One region of the Pectobacterium atrosepticum genome, then DNA from elsewhere that is predicted to be linked to it. Evidence: predicted binding sites of a transcription regulator. Region 1 holds the regulator's gene; each other region holds the start of a gene.
What was found. Region 1 encodes PurR, which represses purine synthesis genes. Its sites were predicted from a motif close to CANGCAAACGTTTGCNTG; they were not measured.
Positions count from the first base shown of each region.

Region 2: purL (phosphoribosylformylglycinamidine synthase) is a predicted target of PurR. The motif match lies at 2,476-2,493, and genes of this name have one in related genera.
Region 3: GZ59_RS00185 (nucleobase:cation symporter-2 family protein) is a predicted target of PurR. The motif match lies at 1,802-1,819, and genes of this name have one in related genera.
Region 4: tusA (sulfurtransferase TusA) is a predicted target of PurR. The motif match lies at 1,271-1,288, and genes of this name have one in related genera.

Region 1 covers NZ_CP009125.1:2,923,919-2,927,555, reverse strand. The annotation lists gene GZ59_RS12895 (riboflavin synthase) at 1-453, shown strand, start outside; gene cfa (cyclopropane fatty acyl phospholipid synthase) at 515-1,666, opposite strand; gene purR (HTH-type transcriptional repressor PurR) at 1,975-3,000, opposite strand; gene cydH (cytochrome bd-I oxidase subunit CydH) at 3,391-3,480, shown strand; gene GZ59_RS12880 (C40 family peptidase) at 3,574-3,637, opposite strand, start outside.
Region 2 covers NZ_CP009125.1:3,570,426-3,574,062, forward strand. The annotation lists gene purL (phosphoribosylformylglycinamidine synthase) at 1-2,379, opposite strand, end outside; gene mltF (membrane-bound lytic murein transglycosylase MltF) at 2,596-3,637, shown strand, end outside.
Region 3 covers NZ_CP009125.1:43,025-46,661, forward strand. The annotation lists gene GZ59_RS00180 (AsmA family protein) at 1-198, opposite strand, end outside; gene GZ59_RS00185 (nucleobase:cation symporter-2 family protein) at 356-1,744, opposite strand; gene recG (ATP-dependent DNA helicase RecG) at 2,034-3,637, opposite strand, start outside.
Region 4 covers NZ_CP009125.1:4,800,206-4,803,842, forward strand. The annotation lists gene GZ59_RS21380 (zinc/cadmium/mercury/lead-transporting ATPase) at 1-854, shown strand, start outside; gene tusA (sulfurtransferase TusA) at 960-1,205, opposite strand; gene GZ59_RS21390 (7-cyano-7-deazaguanine/7-aminomethyl-7-deazaguanine transporter) at 1,422-2,099, shown strand; gene GZ59_RS21395 (DcrB family lipoprotein) at 2,251-2,817, shown strand; gene GZ59_RS21400 (T6SS phospholipase effector Tle1-like catalytic domain-containing protein) at 3,316-3,637, shown strand, end outside.

The DNA.
Region 1 (3,637 bases):
GATCTCATGAAAGAAACGCTGCGGCTAACAAATCTGGGCGATATTCATGAAGGTGATGTCGTGAATATTGAGCGAGCCGCGAAATTTGGCGATGAGATCGGCGGGCACGTCATGTCGGGACATATTATGTGTACGGCAGAAGTGGTCAAGATTCAGATTTCAGAAAACAATCATCAGATTTGGTTCCGCCTGGCAGATGAAGCGCTGATGAAATACGTGCTGCATAAAGGCTTCGTCGGGATTGATGGCATTAGTCTGACTGTTGGAGAAGTGACCCGCGGACGTTTCTGCGTGCATTTAATTCCAGAAACGTTGAACCGCACAACGCTGGGACAGAAACGACTGGGGAATCGCATCAATATTGAAATCGACCCGCAAACGCAGGCCGTGGTCGACACGGTAGAACGCGTGTTAGCCAGCAAGCAGGCGAACGAGCTCGTCAACGAAGAGTAATCCCTGCGTTGCCTCTTTTTGTAAACCGGATGAACAATATCATCCGGTTTTCTCGTTTCTCTCAGCGTGAAACGCGTAATCCACCATCAATCCCATTGATACTGAATACGATCTGCCAGAGCTGAAGCTCTCTGGCTCTGAACGTTCCTGCACACGCGTTCAGATAGTAGCTAAACATCCGACGAAAGCGGGCGGTATAGCGTGTAGAAAGCTGGGGCCACCCTTGCTGAAAGCGCGTATGCCACGCCATTAATGTGCGATCGTAATCGGCGCCGAAGTTGTGCCAGTCTTCCATTACCATGTAAGGCTCACTCGCCTGCGCGATATGCTGTATGGATGGAATGCAGCCGTTGGGGAATATGTATTTGTGAATCCAGGGATCAATGTGCGGGTTGGTCTTATTGGCACCGATAGTATGTAGCAGGAAGAGTCCATCGGGCTTAAGATTGCGTTTTGCCATGCGAAAGTAAGTGTCATAGTTACGCGGGCCGACGTGTTCAAACATGCCAACAGAGGCGATCCTATCGAATTGCTGGTTCAGATCGCGGTAGTCTTGTAGCGCAATGGTGACGTCAAGATCCTGACAGCGCTGTTGCGCCAGCATCTGCTGTTCTCTGGAAATGGTGATGCCGTAAACGGAGACACCGTAGCGCCGCGCCGCGAACTCAGCAAGCCCGCCCCAGCCGCAGCCGATATCCAGCAGCGTCATCCCTGATTTTAGCTGGAGTTTTTCGCAAATCATGGTGAGTTTGTTTTCCTGCGCCTGTTCCAGCGTGTGTGCCTGTTTCCAATAAGCGCAGGAATATTGCATGTAGGGATCCAGCATCAGGGTAAAGAGGTCATTACCTAAATCGTAATGTGCTTTGCCGACAACCTGAGCGCGTCTGCGGGACTGCAAATTAGTGACGCGGGAAATGGCGACTCGTGTAAGATCGTGCAGGCGGCGAGGTAACGTATTTCCTAGTCCTGCGCGCAGGACACGATGGAAAAACATATCCAGCCGTTCACACTCCCACCATCCGTCCATATAGCTTTCACCTAATCCCAGCGAACCTTCTCGCAAGACGCGTTTAAAAAAGCGGGGATGGGTAACGTGGATATCAAAAGGGCGAGTACCGTTGATCGTGATATCTGCGGTGGCCAACATGTCCTGCATTATGTGGAACCAAGGCGCGGTATCGTGATCCCATTCTTCTGCATAAGGTAATCCCATCATGTCTCCTTAACTTTTCACGTATAAAAGTATCGTAAAACACCTGGACAGCACTTACTGCAGCCGACGTATCGGCTGTCACCAGAGAAAAATGAAGAAGAAATTTGCACGTAAACAGGAGCTCATTGGCAAAAAACACGGACCTGCTTACTGACGTGCGGCTATCGCTATTTTGGTTTTATCAGTGAAACTGAAACGCAGGGTTCAGTTTAGAGTTGCTCCAGCCAATATACAAGAAAATTGGCTGAAGCAAGCAGAGAGGGAAAGCGGGCAGGAATAGAAAAACCGTCTGTATTGCGTCGTCGGGGTTAGCGGCGATAATCGCGGAACGGGCCGTCGGCAACCGAACGGCGTTCAATCAGCGTCGGGTGAACTTCAATGACGTGCGCATCTTCTCGCTTACTGGTAATGCGATCCAGCAGCATAGAAAATGCGGATTGGCCCAGGCGTTCTTTCGGCTGGTGGATGGTGGTCAGGGCTGGCGTAAAGAAGCGCGCGTGGCGCACGTTGTCATAGCCGATCACTGAAATATCCTGCGGTACGCGCAAACCCAGTTCGTCGGCTGCACAGATGGCACCCATCGCCATGATATCGCCACCGCAGAATACGGCCGTAGGTCGCTGTTTCTGCGCGAGAATCTGATGCATGGCTTTGTAGCCGGATTCCGGTTCGAAATCACCCTGAACAACCCATTCATTGCGCACGGTGATATCAGCTTCCTTCAACGCTTTTAAAAAGCCGAGATAGCGTCCGCTGCCCGTGTTGCGCTCTTGAATGCCGGGGATGGCACCGATATCCCGATGGCCGCGTTCAATTAGGTAGCGGCCCGCCATATAACCGCCTTCAAAGGCGTTATCGATAATCGTATCGGTGAAATCGTTGTGCATTTGTCCCCAATCCATAACGACCATTGGAATGCTGCGATAATCTTCCAGCATGCCCAATAGCTCCGGCGGGTATTCTGCGCACATCACCAACAGGCCATCGACGCGTTTTTGCGCCAACATAGAAAGATAGGCGCGCTGTTTGCCAATGTCATTATGAGAATTACACAGCACCAACGTGTAACCTTTGGCATAACAGCTGTTTTCGACAGCTTCAATGATCTCGGCGAAGTAGGGCGCTTCGCTGGATGTTGCCAGCAAGCCAATAGATTTAGTGTGATTAACTTTGAGGCTGCGAGCGACGGCGCTGGGCGAATAGTGCAATTCTTTGATTGCTGCCCTGACGGCTGCCTTGGTCTCTTCGGCGACGAAACGTGTTTTATTGATCACGTGCGATACGGTTGTGGTGGAAACGCCAGCACGTTTTGCCACATCTTTAATCGTTGCCATCTAAAAATGACTCCTGAACTTACCTGTTACAGACGTAAGTATATTGTTAATCGTTTGCCTACGTTTAAAGTTCTTCTTCTAAGCTAAAAAACAGGATTTCAGAAGGAGAATGCCGAATGTTATACCGAAGGGGTCTGGGTTGACGTTTTTCGACTGATACGCAGCGCTTTCATAAACAGCGGATTGTGTCCGATTTATCATGAAAGTGAAAGGGCTAATTTATACTATTAGTGATGCATTCGTCCGAGATTTTTCGCTAGAATTATGAAAGAATCGTAATAACCCTATTATTTGTAGTTTTAACCACCTGCGTGGGTTCTGCTGTGAATGGTGGTGTCTTTTTTTAGATGAAGTTTCAGATGAAACTTGTTCGCTAATAAGGAGTGGTTTATGGATACAAATCTGAAAATGTCTTTGCTGACAACCGTTGGTTCGTTGGCTGTGATCATCGCATTTAGCTTTATCGCGGTGCTGAATTAACCGATCGGTGCTTCCGCCGCTGGTTGGCATTCAGACACGTTTGTGGTGCATAAACGTGTCTGAATTATTTAGGGTATAACCGGTATAATCTGCTTAACGAATCGTCTGTGGCGTAACGACGCGACGCGCGCCAACGTAGTGCTCCTGCCAATAATCT
Region 2 (3,637 bases), 650 kb from region 1:
GGTGACCGCGCGATCTTCGCCTTCTTCCTGCCAGCGGGTTTTCATCGACATGGAGTCTTTACCCACCGGGATCGTCAGACCCAACGCCGGACAAAGCTCCTCACCCACGGCTTTAACCGCATCGTACAGTCCAGCATCTTCGCCGGGATGCCCTGCTGCGGCCATCCAGTTCGCAGACAGCTTCACGCGGGTCAGCGGGCCAATGTGCGTAGCAGCAATGTTAGTCAGCGCTTCACCCACGGCCAAACGCGCGGAGGCTGCGAAGTTACGCAGCGCGACAGGCGCACGTTCGCCGATAGACATCGCTTCGCCGTAATAACTGTCGAGGCTGGCGGTGGTCACAGCACAGTCAGCCACCGGCACCTGCCATGGCCCGACCATCTGATCGCGCGCCACCATACCGGTGACAGAACGGTCACCAATAGTGATCAGGAAGGTTTTTTCCGCAACGACTGGCAAGTGCAACACGCGCTCGACCGCTTCAGCCAGATAGATGTCGTCACGCTGTAGCGGCGTACCCTCTACCTGTTTGCGCTCAACGTCACGCAGCATCTTCGGCGTTTTACCCAGCAGCACATCCAGCGGTAAATCGATAGGTTGGTTGTTGAAGTGACGATCGTTCATCGTCAGATGCAGCTCTTCCGTCGCTTCACCAATCACCGCATAAGGTGCGCGCTCACGGCGGCAAATCTCATCAAACTGTGCCAGTTGTTCAGGGGCAACCGCCAGAACGTAGCGTTCCTGCGATTCGTTACACCAGACTTCCAGCGGACTCATGCCCGGTTCGTCGTTCAGAATATCGCGCAGTTCAAAACGACCACCGCGACCACCGTCACTCACCAGTTCCGGCATAGCATTAGACAAACCGCCCGCCCCGACATCGTGGATGAACAGGATCGGGTTAGCTTCGCCTAATTGCCAGCAGCGGTCGATCACTTCCTGACAGCGACGCTCCATTTCTGGGTTATCGCGCTGCACAGAAGCAAAATCCAGATCCGCATCGGACTGACCCGATGCCATGGAAGAGGCCGCGCCGCCGCCCAGACCGATATTCATGGACGGTCCGCCCAGCACAATCAGTTTGGCTCCGACGATAATTTCGCCTTTTTTGACATGATCGCCACGGATGTTACCAATGCCGCCTGCCAGCATGATCGGTTTATGATAACCGCGCAGCTCTTCGCCATTGTGGCTATCGACACGCTCTTCATAAGTACGGAAATAGCCAGTCAGTGCAGGACGGCCGAATTCGTTGTTGAATGCCGCGCCGCCCAATGGGCCTTCGGTCATGATATCCAGCGCGCTGACAATGCGATCTGGCTTGCCGAACTCTTCTTCCCACGGTTGAATAAAGCCAGGAATACGCAGGTTCGATACGGAAAATCCCACCAGACCCGCTTTCGGTTTGGAGCCACGGCCTGTCGCGCCTTCGTCACGGATTTCACCGCCAGACCCTGTTGCTGCGCCCGGCCACGGTGAAATCGCGGTTGGGTGGTTATGCGTTTCAACCTTCATCAGGATATGTGCGTCTTCCTGATGGTAATCATATTGTCCGTTGGCATCGGTATAGAAACGGCCGACGGCGGAGCCTTCCATAACGGCGGCGTTGTCTTTATAGGCAGAGAGAACGTGATCGGGTGTGTGTTCAAAGGTATTTTTGATCATTTTGAACAGTGATTTCGGCTGAGTTACGCCGTCGATCACCCAATCTGCGTTAAAAATCTTGTGGCGGCAGTGCTCAGAGTTCGCCTGTGCGAACATATACAGTTCGATATCGGTTGGGTTACGGCCCAGATTGTTGAAGGCTTCCAGCAGATAATCGATTTCATCTTCCGCCAATGCCAGCCCCAGACGGACGTTCGCTTCTTCCAATGCCTGACGCCCTTGCAGCAGAATTTCGATGCGCTTGAAAGGTGCTGGCTGATGATGAGAGAACAGGGCCGCAGCCTGTTTCAGGTCGCTAAATACGCTTTCCATCATCCGGTCATGCAGCAGTGCCCCCAGTTGCTGCCACTGCTCATCGTTCAGCGTTGGCGCATGAATATAGAAAGCCAGACCGCGCTCCAGACGCAGTACTTTGCTTAATCCACAGTTATGGGCGATATCCGTCGCTTTGGAAGACCACGGTGAAATGGTGCCGGGACGTGGCGTCACCAGTAACAGATGACCTTGCGGCTCGTGCTCCGCGAGAGAAGGACCATACTTCAGCAAACGTGTCAGTTTGGCCTGTTCATCATTGTTCAGCGGAGTGCTGACATCGGCGAAATGTACGTATTCAGCATAGATATCGCTGACCGGCAAAAGGTGCTCTTTGCAGCGGACCAGCAATTTATTAATACGAAAAGCCGATAAAGCAGGTGAACCACGCAGTATTTCCATAATCTAAAGTTCTCTCGTCTTCGATGCACTGGCTGCAATACAGCCATTGGGCACAACAGGGGGGAAACGCGCATATTATAGAGAATCCTTCCCTCGGACGAAACCGTTTGCGTGGCGATAATTTCACTTCGCATCCACCGAATGATTAATCGGTGACCAAATCAATAAAAGTTGCACACTGGCGGTTTGTTAAGCAAAATGCCCCCACTCTGGGAAATGACGTATAAAAAAACTGCCGTTACAGACAGCCTGGCCACACGGCCGCCGAGAGATAACTATTTGAAGCCTTTAAAATTAAATTATTTTTTCATCGGGATTATCACGTTACTTCTGGCATTAGCGCTATGGCCTAGTATTCCCTGGCGCAGTAGTCAGGATGTGCAGCTCAGGCAGATCCTCTCACGCGGTGAGTTGCGTATCAGCACCGTTAACTCACCGCTGACTTATGCAATGAGCAACGGATCCCCGACAGGTCTGGACTATGAACTGGCAAAACGTTTCGCTGATTACCTCGGCGTCAAGCTGGTGGTCTCGTCACGTAAGAATCTTGACGAACTGTTCGACGATCTGGACGGTGACGATGCCGACCTGCTGGCTGCCGGGCTGATTTACAATCACGAGCGTTTGGAACGTTTCCGTGCTGGCCCGACCTACTACTCCATTTCACAACAGATGGTCTATCGCCTCGGATCGCCCCGCCCAAAAACATTGGATAAGCTGCAAGGCCGTCTTGTTGTTACGTCGGGCTCCGCCCATGCGGCTACTTTGCGCGATTTAAAAGCAGAGAAGTACCCGCAATTGAACTGGGAATCTGCCTCGGATCAGAGCACGCAGGAATTATTGAAACAGGTTGCCGACGGCAAACTGGACTATACGCTGGGTGATTCGGTCACCATCGGCTTGATGCAGCGTATTCATCCGCAGCTCGCCGTCGCCTTCGATCTCAGCGACGAAGAGCCTGTCATCTGGTATATGCGCCGTTCGCACGATGACAGCCTGTCCGCTGCACTGTTGGATTTCTTCAGCCAGCTTGTCGAAGACGGTACGCTCGCGCGTCTGGAGGAGAAATATCTCGGCCACGTTGGTGAATTCGATTATGTCGATACCACAACATTCCTGAGTGCGATTGATGAAACGCTGCCGGATCTGCGCCCGCTGTTTGAAAAATACGCCACCGATATCGACTGGAAGCTGCTGGCGGCTATCTCCTATCAGGAATCACACTGGAACCCGCTGGCAACCTCCCCTACTGGCGTGC
Region 3 (3,637 bases), 2.1 Mb from region 1:
ATCGGTGAGTTGGATATGATCGGCTGTTGACCAGTCATGATTAATTTTGCCCAGTGATAACTGGTAGTCGGTGTTCTGGTTCACCCAATTACTCACCCAGCCTGCTGCCCAACTGGTTTGCAGTAATACGTATACGACCACCAGCGCTAAAAAAGCCAGCAGCAGCAGGGTCAGCAATAATTTCCCGATAAATTTCATCGTGTCAGTCCATGCCAATCGTCAGGGAGAACTGTTCTTATGCCGCAATTTCCCTGAAGGCTCAATAGGTAATGCTGTTACAGACAGTAAAAAGCGAGCGGTGTTGCATCACCGCTCGCTTTTACATGAACTGAACAGGAATTATTGCGTGCTGGCGCTATTTTTCTTCGTGTGGGAAGACGATATTCAGCACGATTGCCGTAATCCCGCCAGCGGCAATACCGGAAGACAGCAATGTTTTAATCCAATCCGGTGCGAATTGCAGAATCAATGGCTGCTGTGATACACCAAGACCGACAGCCAGTGACAGCGCAATAATCATGATAGCGCGACGGTTCAGCGGCTCACGGGACACAATGCGTACTCCTGATGCCGCGATCGTACCAAACATCACGATAGTCGCACCGCCCAGAACGGGCTCTGGAATATGCTGTACAAATCCGCTAACGGCAGGGAATAGCCCCAGTGCGATCAGCATCAGCGAAACCACAAAACCGACATAGCGGCTGGCAACACCGGTAAGCTGGATAACGCCGTTATTCTGGCCGAAGCACGAATTAGGGAAGGTATTAAACACGGCAGACAGGCATGAGTTCAGGCCATTAGCCAGCACGCCGCCTTTTAAGCGTTTCATGTACAGCGGGCCTCTGACCGGCTGCTCTGAAACGTCAGAGGTAGCGGTGATGTCACCGATGGTTTCTAACGACGTCACCATGAAAATCAGCATCAGCGGGATTAACAGGTTCCAATCAAAGCCTAAACCGTAATACAGCGGCGTGGGCACCATGATGACCGTATCGTGTGGCGCAGGCGCGCTTTCCGGCAGCATTCCCATCAACCAGGCACCTAGATAACCCACCGCCATGGCAATCACCAGCGACGCGACGCGAAGGTAGGGGTTACGCTGGCGGTTAAGCAGAATAATCACCACCAACACCGCACCCGCTAATAGCAGGTTCTTGGGTGCGCCGAAGGTGTTATTACCCATTGCGGCATAGCCGCCACCGATAGAGGTCAGGCCGACCTGAATCAGCGACAGACCAATGATCATCACCACAATGCCGGAAACCAGCGGCGTAATGATACGGCGAGTTAAATGCAGGAAGCGTGAAAGAATGATTTCGGTGAAGGAAGCAACCATCAGCGTACCGAACAGTGCTGCCATCATCGTGGGAACATCTGCTCCACCGTTCTTCAGCGCCAGCCCACCCATAATCAGCGGCGTCACGAAGTTAAAGCTGGTGCCCTGAATAGACAGCAGACCAGAACCGACTGGGCCCCAAGTTTTAATTTGTAGAATAGAGGCCAGACCGGAAGCGAAAAGCGACATGCTGATGATGCGCTGCGTATCCTGAGCGGGTAAACCTAATGCCTGACAGATCAGTAGCGCGGGGGTAATCACCGCAACAAACATGGCAAGCAGATGCTGGCTGGCGGCAAACAGCGTCTGCGGCAGCGGCGGCCTGTCTTCAAGACGATAGATGAGTTCACTGCGCTGAGGTGCGGCAGCGGCTTCGGTTTGGGACGTTTCCGTGGTGGTAGTCATGATGTAAGTTGGCGTTCCTGAAACGACAAAGAGCGCATTTTAATGATCTCTTTGTCGAAAGCAAACGTTTGCTAACTCATCTTTTCGATATGAATTTTGTCTGATGAGTAATACCTTATTATTTAAATGGATATACCCGTCATACTTCAAGCTGCATGTACGTTGGCTGCGTTCACTCACCCGAATCACTTACTTGAGTAAGCTCATCGGGATTCCTTCGCTTGCCGCCTTCCTGCAACTTGAATTATTTAGTGTATAGTTTTAAAAAATGAAGAATGCGTCGCTGCGATCAGGCGTTGGTGTAGCGTGCGCGCTCGGGTAGCCAGCGTTCGATGAGCGCAATAGCATGCTCGGGATAGTGCTCATGCAGATGGCGGGCAACGCGATGTACTTGGGGTATCAAATCCCGATCGCGCAAGAGATCGGCCACTTTGAATTCTGCGTTCCCAGTCTGCCGCGTACCTAATAACTCACCCGGTCCACGAATCTCCAAATCGCGTTGAGCGATGACAAAGCCATCGTTGCTATCGCGCAGAACCTGAAGCCGTTTTTGTGCCGTCTTGCTCATTGGCGTTTTGTAGAGTAGCACGCAGTGAGACGCTATCGCACCACGCCCGACGCGCCCGCGTAACTGGTGCAGTTGCGCCAGGCCCAGACGCTCTGGGTTCTCAATGATCATCAGGCTGGCATTGGGTACATCCACACCGACCTCGATAACGGTTGTCGCCACCAGCAGTTGCAGCTCACCCTGTTTGAAGGCCTGCATCACCGACAGCTTTTCCTGCGCTTTCATGCGACCGTGAACCAATCCGACCTTGAGATTCGGCAGAGCAGCCTTCAGCTCTTCGCTGGTGGCTTCTGCGGCCTGCGCTTCCAATAGGTCGGATTCTTCAATCAGCGTACAGACCCAATAGGCTTGTCGACCTTCCTGCTCACAGGCGCTATTCACTCGCTCGATAATGTCGCTGCGGCGTGAGTCGGGTATGGCGACGGTGGTGACAGGGGTTCTGCCCGGCGGTAGTTCATCAATTACGGATGTATCCAGATCGGCATAGGCCGTCATCGCTAACGTACGGGGAATGGGTGTGGCGGTCATAATCAGTTGATGAGGGTGAAAGCCCTGTTCTTCGCCTTTTTCCCACAGCGCAAGGCGCTGATGAACGCCAAAGCGGTGCTGTTCATCAATGATGACCAATGCCAGCCCGTTGAATTTCACCTGCTGTTGAAAAATGGCGTGCGTCCCGACAACCATAGAGACCTGACCGCTGGCGATGGCATCCTGCTGCGCCTGACGCGCTTTTCCTTTTTGTTTGCCAGCTAGCCAGCCGACTTCAAGCCCCAGTGGTTCAAACCACTGACGAAAATTATGGACGTGCTGTTCGGCTAGCAGCTCTGTTGGTGCCATCAGCGCGACCTGTTTGCCGTTGGCAATCGCACGTAATGCGGCCAGCGCGGCGACCAGCGTTTTTCCTGAACCCACATCACCCTGTACCAGACGCATCATCGGGAAATCTTTCGTCATATCCATTTCGATTTCGGCTACGACGCGCTCTTGTGCCTGCGTAGGTGTAAACGGCAGAGCTGCGAGCAACTGTTGTTTCAGGCTGTCTTTAGTCGGTAGCGGAGACGCTTTATGCCGTTGTTCCCCTGCCCGCACGGCGAGCATACTTAGGTTATGTGCCAGTAATTCTTCCATAATCAGCCGCTGCTGCGCTGGGTGTTTCCCATGCTCAAGTTCGCTAAGCTGCATATCAGGCGGGGGACGATGTAACGTGCGTAGCGCATCTGGCAGGCTAATCAGCGATCGACTCAGTGATTCAGGCAGTAACTCATCGATGTGGTTTGCGGCGAGCAGCTCCAGCGCCTGATCGGTGAGCTTGCGCAGGGTCGCCT
Region 4 (3,637 bases), 1.9 Mb from region 1:
TAGCGGGCATTAGCGAAACAGCGCTGCTGACACGTACCGCCGCAGTAGAGTCGGGTTCGCACCATCCGCTCGCCAAGGCCATCATCCAACATGCGTTATCCAGCAGCACATTCCTCCCGATGGCGGAAAACCGCAAAGCGCTGGCGGGTGTCGGCGTTGAAGGCACGATAGGCGGCAAGCGGATTCAGGTTAGCGCACCGACTCGCGTCGCGCCCGGTTTGCTTGACGCCGACTGGCTGCAACAAATTGATGCGCTGGAAAACGAAGGGAAAACCGTCGTGGTAGTGCAAGAAGACGACACTCTGCTAGGCTTGTTGGCACTGAGCGATACGCTACGCCACGATGCGCGTGAAGCGCTGGATGCCTTGCAGCAGTTAGGGATTCGGTGCGTCATGCTCACGGGAGATAATCCCCGCGCAGCAGCGGCCATCGCAGCAACATTGGGGATCGATTACCGAGCCAGCCTGCTCCCTGCCGATAAGGTCGCGGCAGTCAGCGAATTGAGTAAGCAGCACCCCGTGGCGATGGTGGGCGACGGTATCAACGACGCGCCAGCGATGAAAGCCGCAACAATCGGGATTGCGATGGGAAGCGGTACGGATGTGGCGCTGGAAACCGCCGATGCGGCATTAACGCACAGCCGCCTGACCGGGCTGGCGGCCATGATCAGCCTGTCGCGGGCGACGCAGCGTAATATTCGTCAGAACATTACCATCGCGCTGGGGCTGAAAGCCGTATTTCTGGTCACCAGTATTCTTGGCATTACCGGACTGTGGCTGGCGGTGCTGGCGGATTCCGGCGCAACGGCATTAGTCACTGCCAACGCGCTGCGGCTGCTGAGAAAACAGGACTAATATTACCGTTGCTGGCTGTTGGATCGAGATACACGGAGCGACCACGGGGCGAGGCCTTCCTACGGGAACCTCATCCCCGTGTTTCTCCTAATAACGCACTGAGTATCAGCGACCCTTGCGCAGCAGATACCGATAGGGAACCTGTTCAGTCTCTTGCGCCAGAAGCTCATGCTCCATATACACGCAAAAACCGGGAATATCGCGAGTAGTGGCCGGATCGTCGGCAATAATCAGCAGCGTTTGCCCGGTTTCCATCTGGCGTACTGTCTTACGCACCATCATCACAGGCTCAGGGCAGCGCAGTCCCTGGGCATCAAGGGTTTTATCTGGGTTGGTAAAGGGATCGGTCATCAACGTTCTCAGTGCTGGAATCAAAAAACTGCCTTAGTTTACGCGGAGGATTCCCCTACGCAAGCGACGACAACGTTTGCGTATAAAACAACCATCCTTTCTCGGCAAAACACATTGCATTGGCGAAACAATTGCGTATTATGCCGCCGCGTTGCAGCATAAATCTGCACGTTATCCCTTGGGTTCCCTAACCCCAATAACCAAAAAGGTCACATTATGTATCGTTTTACTCCCCAGCAGCGGCTTACGGCGCTGCTCTGGCTATCGTTGTTCCATGTGCTGATCATTACGTCGAGTAATTATCTGGTTCAGCTCCCAGTATTGATTTTCGGTTTTCATACCACCTGGGGCGCGTTTACCTTTCCGTTTATTTTTCTGGCAACTGACCTGACAGTCCGAGTTTTCGGTGCGCCGCTGGCGCGTCGTATCATCCTGACCGTGATGGTACCTGCGCTGGTGATTTCCTATCTGGTTTCGTCACTGTTTTATCAGGGCGCATGGCAGTCGTTCGGGGCCTTAAGCCAGGTGAATATCGTCGTGGCGCGTATCGCCTGCGCCAGCTTCATGGCGTATGTTCTTGGCCAGATTCTGGATGTTCACGTCTTCAACCGGCTGCGTCAGAAACGCGCGTGGTGGGTGGCACCCGCCGTTTCAATCGTGTTTGGTAATTTTAGCGATACGCTGGCCTTTTTCTTCATCGCGTTTTACCGCAGCACCGATGCTTTCATGGCAGCAAACTGGGTTGAAATTGCGATGGTGGATTATGCATTCAAGTTGCTGATCAGCCTGGCCTTCTTCCTGCCGATGTACGGGGTCATGCTGAACATGGTGCTCAAACGTCTGAGCGAACAGAAAGGCACTGCCGACTATCACTCCGCCAGCAGCCACAATTAATGCTTATCGAATTATTTAGGGCATACACTCATCGTTTTGTAAAAAAATGCGGGCTCCAACAACGGCTTGCAACAACAAAATGCTTGTTTTTGCTATCTGAATAGGGTGCCATACTGTTATTACCTGTTAAAAAACGAGAGAAAGGGAACCTATGTCGAATGTAATCAAATACCTCGGTGTCGGCTTGCTTGTCGGCCTGCTTGCCGCCTGTGATGGCAAAACGGATGACGCCGCAAAAGCGGGCGCACAAGATAAACCTGCAGCAGAAGCTACCGCGAGCCAGAACATTGAATTAATGGATGGAAAGGTTGCGTTTACTCTACCAGCCGATATGCGTGACCAAAGCGGTAAAGTGGGTACGCAGGCAAACAACATGCACGTTTACGCCAATGACAACGGGCAGAAAGCGGTCATCGTGATTCTGGGCGACAACACCACAGAAGAGCTGACCGTGCTGGCACAGCGTCTGGAAGATCAGCAGCGCACACGTGACGCCAACCTTCAGGTCGTCACCAACAAAACCATCGACGTTGATGGCAAGAAGCTGCAACAGCTCGACAGCATTATCACCAGCAGCGGACAGCAAGCTTATTCCTCGGTGGTGTTGGGCAAAGTGGAAAACCAACTGCTGACCTTGCAGATCACCCTGCCAGCCAGCAATCAGCAACAGGCACAGAGCGAAGCGGAAGGCATCATCCACACGCTGAAGCTAAAATAATCGGCGATCCCCTTCCCTTTTAAGCCGTCCCTTAATACACAAATCCCCAGCCCACTGGGGATTTGTGCTGCTGGCAGCTATCACAATGATGTCAAATTAGATCAGCCATGTGAGAAAATACGGAATTAGCCTTCTGAGATATCTACATGGTTAGATAGCACATTGAATTAATTAAAATAATTATGTTGATAATCAATTGGTTTGCTTACTTTTAGCCCTTTCGTTGCGCCATTGGTTCTCAGCTCACCTTGCTATCCTTTACACGTACTTTCTTTCTCACAAGAAATTTCGTCAAGGATGCCACATGGAACGTTTTCATCATTCTGCCTACCCTCCCAGCTCTATGCCGCACCAACCGCTTGGCATGAACACATTACGGTTAACGTCTAACCCCTGACCAACCGATGTTTTCTACATTTTTATCAGCACGGCGTTTTAGCCAACATGGATTGTGGTGTGAGCAGACTCAGACCTAAACCTGAGTATAGGAGTAGATTAATGGCAGCAGATCCCTACTGTATCCCCTGTGAACACTACGATAATTGGATAGAGATTGAGGTTCGTGATGAAAATAATCGTTCGTTCAAGGGGCTGAAAGCGACACTGACCGACGATACCGGCAAATCCGAAACGGTTACTCTCAAAGAAGGGCCGGTGTTAGTACACGGTTTTGCCGTTGGCCCGATAGCCGTCAAGCTAGAGACGCTTCCTTGGCTTAAGGCGGCGCAATCGCGTGAAGTATTGAAGGACGGGCAGAGTGCCGTCCCTGCCTATGTAGCAGAAAAGGCTGGGAACGATGAAACCCCACGTGAACATATTA